2 regions of the Peribacillus sp. NPDC097675 genome follow, and region 2 is predicted to be linked to the other one. Evidence: predicted binding sites of a transcription regulator. Region 2 holds the regulator's gene; the other holds the start of a gene.
The links. The regulator Rex, encoded in region 2, represses fermentation and respiration genes when NADH is low (regulators of the CRP and FNR family bind a similar motif). The targets are predictions, from matches to a motif close to TTGTGAAATATTTCACAA.
Positions count from the first base shown of each region.

Region 1: the regulator Rex is predicted to act here: its motif matches at 1,717-1,734, upstream of ACQKL5_RS03180 (cytochrome c oxidase subunit 2A).

Region 1 covers NZ_JBNNSK010000001.1:630,235-633,648, reverse strand. The annotation lists gene ACQKL5_RS03190 (nucleobase:cation symporter-2 family protein) at 1-532, opposite strand, end outside; gene ACQKL5_RS03185 (xanthine phosphoribosyltransferase) at 525-1,124, opposite strand; purine riboswitch at 1,284-1,385, opposite strand; gene ACQKL5_RS03180 (cytochrome c oxidase subunit 2A) at 1,754-1,909, shown strand; gene ACQKL5_RS03175 (cytochrome c oxidase subunit II) at 1,926-2,405, shown strand; gene ACQKL5_RS03170 (b(o/a)3-type cytochrome-c oxidase subunit 1) at 2,402-3,414, shown strand, end outside.
Region 2 covers NZ_JBNNSK010000017.1:58,561-61,974, forward strand. The annotation lists gene groL (chaperonin GroEL) at 1-117, opposite strand, end outside; gene groES (co-chaperone GroES) at 179-463, opposite strand; gene ACQKL5_RS19815 (CPBP family intramembrane glutamic endopeptidase) at 792-1,514, shown strand; gene ACQKL5_RS19820 (YdiK family protein) at 1,511-1,723, shown strand; gene ACQKL5_RS19825 (redox-sensing transcriptional repressor Rex) at 1,752-2,411, opposite strand; gene moaC (cyclic pyranopterin monophosphate synthase MoaC) at 2,447-2,944, opposite strand; gene ACQKL5_RS19835 (ABC-F family ATP-binding cassette domain-containing protein) at 3,079-3,414, shown strand, end outside.

The sequences.
Region 1 (3,414 bases), on a different contig from region 2:
ATTTATACATCAATATGATAAATAGCAACGTTCCAAAACCAAGCGCTACATTACTCAATGAACCGAAGTCAGAAGCCCCTTGTCCGCCTCCAAGATTATTTATGGCCACTGGAATGAGTGTAATTCCAATGATTGTCACTACTGATCCTGTTACAACGGGAGGGAAAAACCTCGAAAGCTTCCCGAAAAACTTACTGATTAATACAACAATCAACCCCGAAACCAAAATGGCACCATAAATGCTATTCATTCCATATTGCGTACCAATTGCTATCATCGGGCTTACTGCCGTGAACGTACATCCAAGCACGACGGGAAGACCAATCCCAAAATGCTTCATTCGCAAAACTTGTAATAAAGTGGCGATACCACACATAAGAATATCGATTGAAACCAAGTAGGTCAGTTGTGTCGAGTTCAATCCCATCGCACCACCTACAATAAGGGGGATAACAATGGCACCAGCATACATTGCAAGAACGTGTTGTAATCCTAAAGATGCAACTTTCAATGGGGATTGATTATTAGCCATGAACGATAGCTCCTTCCTTCTCCTCAACAAAAGCTATTTCGCCTACATTCAACTCCTTGATCCTCGCTAAGGATTCGACTTGGAATCCTTGATCCCTAAGGTCCTTTCCACCGCTTTGGAATGCTTTCTCGATGACAATTCCCATACCGACCACTTCAGCTCCTACTTGCTTACATATATCCGCTAAGCCACGAGCTGCCTGTCCTACTGCGAGAAAATCATCTATTATCAATACCTTATCCCCCGCTTTAATATATTTATTAGATACCGTAATCGTATTCGTTTCCTTTTTAGTAAACGAATGAACGGAAGCGGTTATCAGATCTTCGGTCAATGTCAGCGATTTACGTTTCCGGGCAAATATTAATGGAACGTTCAACTCCAAAGCTGCCATCAATCCTGGCCCAATCCCGGATGATTCGATAGTTAGCACTTTTGTTATTTCTTTATGGGCAAATCTTTTTACAAATTCTTTTCCAATCTCTTTCATTAGCATAGGATCCATTTGATGGTTCAAAAATGAATCTACTTTTAAAATGTCTTTAGATAATGCTTGTCCCTCGGACAAGATCTTGTCTTTTAATAGTTGCATGATCGTTCCTCCCAATCTAGATGTTTAGTTTACCTAAGCCTATCAATGTTTCTTGGTAAATAAAAAAAACCAAGAAACATTGCAACACTTAAGAGTGAGGCAATATTTCTTGGGCATCCGTGAAAAAAAAGGAATATACTAATCCCTTCCATTCTGCAGCAAGATTTATTACTCACTCATAGTCAGATTATTTACGGCAATCCGGTAGAAACTTGCAGGCCATATCCCTGCGATTATACGAGTGAAACTTTATTTTTTTATAATATAAGAATTATAACAACGCTAGCTCTATTTGAAAAGTATATTTTAATAAAAAACGAACTTTACAATGAAATAGCCATTTAACATTCGTATTTTTAGAAAATTCAAAAAAGTCAATCGTCTAATTCGTTCCATTTTCCTTCTTTAGAAAATTAATGCCCGCTCTATAGACTTCACAATACTTTCACAAATTATCTTCCTTGAACATCCTCTTTTCATTAGTCTGGCAATTTTACACTATTTACAACATGTTAAGGCGATGTTTGAACAATTTGTGAAATGAGAGATAAGGGATACTTTTTCACTATGTCTTTTGTATGATGAACTTATTTAGTAAACATTTTCACAATTAGAAAGGAGTGGTAATTGTGGCAGAGCCAGCACTTAAGAGTAAACGTACAACAAAAATAAAAAAACAAGAGACCAATTTAAAAGGTACACTCGCTTCTGTTTTACTACTTGGAATTTTTCTAGTAATCGTATGGGTCAGCATTTATTTTTTATTTACAGATCGTTTAGGGTAAATGAGGAGGAGAAATCATGCACATGCATAAGTTTGAAAAAATTTGGCTGATTTTAGGAACGGTCGCCTTACTCATTTTCTTAACCGTCCTAGGGGTGAGTGCCTTCTATTTAGGAAATCAGCCACCAAGCTGTTTAGTAACAGTCGATCCAGAAAAAGTGGATACAACAGCCCCCTTTGATGACCCAGGCTTACATAAAGTCGAGGGAAAAGAGTGGGATTATGAGTTAGTATTTGTAGCGTCAGCCTTTTCGTACAGCCCAGCAAAGGTAGAGATACCCAAAGGTTCAACAGTCAAAATCATTGCAACGACCAAGGATGTTATCCATGGTTTCGAGGTAGCCGGAACAAATGTCAATATGATGCTTGAACCTGGTTATGTCAGTGAATACACTGCTACTTTTAATAAAGTAGGAGAAAACCTAATTATATGCAATGAATATTGCGGAGTTGGTCACCATATGATGAGCTCCCAAATTGAGGTGGTTTCAAAATGACAAAAGCTATTGAAGAAAGAATTCACCCACTCGATGCAAAGCTCGCCATGGCTCATTTCTATGTAGCCATCATTGCCTTGGCATTAGGAGGCTTCGCTGGACTACTTCAAACACTCGTGCGTTCAGGCAGAGTCGAATTGCCTGCTGGTATAACTTATTATCAATTACTTACGGTTCATGGCGTTTTACTCGCTCTAATTCTTACAACTTTCTTCATCATAGGATTTCATCTTTCAGTAGTCAGTAAAACGATCGGACCCTTAACCAAACGGGCAAGAATATCAGGCTGGATAGGATTTTGGACAATGACCGTCGGTACTGCAATGGCCGCATTAATGGTCTTATTAAACGAAGCGTCCGTCCTATATACTTTTTATGCTCCTCTTCAAGCCCATCCCATTTTCTATGGTGGATTGACACTTGTAATTGTTGGGAGCTGGATAAGCGGGGGAGCCCTATTATCAACCTACCATAAATGGAGGAAAATAAATCGTGGCCAGGCAAGCCCATTATTAAGCTTTATGGCTGTAGTCAATACTTTGTTATGGATTGTTGCCACAATAGGGGTTGCTGTCACCGTGTTATTCCAACTTCTTCCTTGGGCTTTAGGATGGGTTGATTCAATTAATATTTTGGCAAGCAGAACCTTGTTTTGGTACTTCGGCCACCCGCTCGTCTATTTCTGGTTGCTACCAGCCTATATGTGCTGGTATGTGGTGATTCCTAAAATCATTGGCGGTAAAATATTTTCAGATTCATTGGCCAGGATGTCATTTATCCTATTTCTACTATTCTCGATTCCTGTCGGACTTCATCATCAGTTACTTGAGCCTGGCATCGATCCAGTTTGGAAGTACTTACAGGTCATATTAACCTTCTTAGTCGTTATCCCTTCTTTAATGACTGCTTTTTCGTTATTCGGGACGTTTGAGAAATATGGACGTTCACAAGGTGCTACTGGTTTATTCGGTTGGTTCAAGAAACTCCCTTGGGGAGATGCTCGTTTTAC
Region 2 (3,414 bases):
AAGAACCACGTTACGTCCTTTTGGTCCAAGCGTTACTTTTACTGCATCTGCAAGAGCGTCGACGCCACGAAGCATTGAACGGCGAGCCTCTTCACTAAATTTAATTTCTTTAGCCATGTATAAGTACCTCCCTAATCATTTTAAGAAAAATTTTCGTTCAGTTAAGTATGATGTATAATTAGCCAATAACAGCTAAGATATCGCTTTCACGTAAGATTAAGTATTCATTATTTTCGTATTTAACTTCAGTACCAGCATATTTTGAGAAGATAATTAGATCGCCTTGGGCAACCTCTAAAGCAATACGTTCGCCATTTTCAAGGACACGGCCAGTACCAACTGCTACGACCTTACCTTCTTGTGGCTTTTCTTTTGCAGTGTCAGGAAGAACAATACCGCTTGCGGTTTTTTCTTCGGATTGAACTAATTCAATAATAACGCGATCACCTAATGGTTTTAACAAGTGAAACAACCTCCTCATATTCTCTTAGTCAATTACTTGTTTATTAGCACTCATCAACAACGAGTGCTAACACATTTATAATACTAATTAAATTGAGCCTTTTTTGCAAGTATCTTGTTGAATTTTTTTTATTAATTTTTGATAAATTATGGGTATACTACTTCAGTATAATGAATCTCTCCGCGTTTTTTTGAAATGCTCCCTTTTTGCATACCTATAAGTGGTATTACGGTCTATTTTTTGATACCTTTTAAGTATACGTTTATAGAATGTCCCCATGTCAGGACTCTAAAATAAATGGCGGACTTAATAAAAGGAGTTTTCATTTTTGAAAAAAGAATATTGGTTCGTCATCATTACTTACATTGCCATGCAATTATCCGGTATAGTCGGCATGCCGATTTTCAAGGTGATCGGATCATCAATGGGGATACCGAACGATGAACTCAACGTTAAAGCGTCCGCTTACTGGATCGTGTTCAGTTTTCTTGTTGCCCTACTGGTGATTCTATTTTTATTGAGAAAAGATATGAAGGAGAATATAGAGCTTAAACAGGCTTCGATTCCCACGTCCATCCTCTGGGCAATCGCAGGTGTTTTCCTGGCCTTTTTCGCTCAAAATATAGCTGCAAACATCGAATTAATGCTTGGGGTGGATGGTGAATCCGAGAATACACAAAATCTCGTTTCACTCATTTCTAGAGTGCCGATGGTCATTTTCGTAACGTCTATTATCGGTCCTATTCTGGAAGAAATCATTTTCAGGAAAATTATTTTCGGTTCTCTTTATAAACGCTTTAATTTCTTTATTTCGGCTTTAATTAGCTCGGTTATTTTCGGCTTGGCGCACGGTGAACTCGAACATCTTCTTTTATATGCAGCGATGGGCTTCACCTTTGCCTTTTTATATGCAAAAACGGGTCGTATTCTTGTGTCCATAGCTGCACATGTTGCTATGAACACTCTTGTTATCATCCTTCAGGTGGCATATAGAGAAGACATCGAGAAATTGTCAGATACTGCACAAGCCATTATCGGAGGTTTATTATGAAACGTCAGTCACCTTTATTCATCGGTATCGTATACGCTGGCTTAGGCATCCTTTTTATAACGATTGCCATCCAGACGGTCAATTCATCTGGATGGGGATTTTTTGCCTATATCCTTGTGTTGATTGCTACTCTTGACTTAGGATCGGGGTTACGCATGATATTAATCCACTTTAAGATTAAGTCCATACAAAAGAAAAACAAAAAGTAAAAACACGCTGCGTTTTCGCAGCGTGTTTTTATTCTTCTAGGACAACTTCTTCCGCTACTGGATAGTGCTTTAAAAAGTATATCAGGGATTGAAGTTCTACAGCCAGATCAATATGGTGGACCCTTATCGATGGGGGTACAGTCAGACGGGCAGGAGTGAAGTTCAGTATCCCTTTAATATCGGCTTTAACTAAACGATCGGTAATCGTTTGCGCCTCTTGGACAGGCACTGTCAAAATGGCTACAGTAATATTATTTTCCTGCAAAAGCGTATCTATTTGGTTCATATGGTGAATCGGCACATCGGCAATTGTCTTTCCGACTTTATCTTCAGAGACTTCAAATGCCATTTCTATTTTTGTATTATTGTTTTTCATGAAATTATAATTTAAAAATGCAGTTCCTAAATTCCCCACCCCAATCAGGGCAACCTTTGTCAGCTCGTCCTGATCTAACGTTTTTCTAAAGAAAGACAATAGATAATTGACATTATAGCCATAGCCTTTCTTTCCGAGCGCCCCAAAGTAGGAAAAATCACGGCGGATTGTTGCTGAATCTACTTTTACAGCTTCACTTAGCTCTGCTGAGGAGACTCTTTGTTTACCTGAAGAATGTAAGTTTTTTAAAAATCGATAATACAAGGGCAACCTTTTAGCCGTCGCCTGCGGTATCTTTGGGTCATGGTTCATTGTTCTTCCCCGCCTTTATACATGCTTTAAAACTTTTACATTTGGTTTAGCTGCCTCTTGTAATCACTACTAGACACGCCACCTGTCTTCTCCACTAAATATGTAGGTCCTATGACCATTCCTTTATCCAGTGCCTTACACATGTCATAAACCGTTAAAGCGGTTGCAGATGCTGCTGTTAACGCTTCCATTTCGACACCTGTACTACCCTTCGTCTTAACCTGTGTTTCAATTTTAAGCCGATAACCTTGATCTTCTTTTTCCCAATCAAAGGCGATATTGACACCTTGCAGGGAAATGGGGTGACACATCGGTATGATGTTGGATGTATTCTTACTGGCCATGATGCCTGCAACCTGGGCAACCGCCAATACGTCCCCTTTTTTCATTTCTCGATTCGTTATTTTACCATATATTTCTTCGTTCAATAAGATGCTGGATTGAGCTGTTGCCGTCCGGATTGTCTCTGGCTTCGTGCTCACATCAACCATTTTGGCTCTGCCTTGCTCATTAAAATGCGTTAAATCGCTCATAAAATTACCCCTCCTAAATCATACACTATTATCCTACATTATGTAACAGCTTGTTTTTCACCTTTAAAACCAAAGCTGTTGCCGTTAAATACTATAATACGTTACACTAACAATAATCAATTGAGGTGAAATCCATGATTCTATTACAAATCAATCAACTATCGAAATATTATGGTGCTGAGCTAATTTTATCAAATATGAAGCTTGAAGTTCAAAATAAAGATCGAATTGCCTTAGTCGGCCGAAACGGAGCCGGAAAGTCGACCTTGCTAAAAATTATAGCCGGTCAACTTTCACACGATGGCGGCGAGATCATCAAACCAAAAGATGTTACCATCGGTTATATGGCCCAGGATACTGGATTGGAATCGGAACTTTCCATCTGGAATGAAATGCTGACCGTGTACGAGAAACTGATTGGGCAAGAAAAAGAGCTGCGACGGCTCGAGTCCGTCATGGCCGAACCGGCA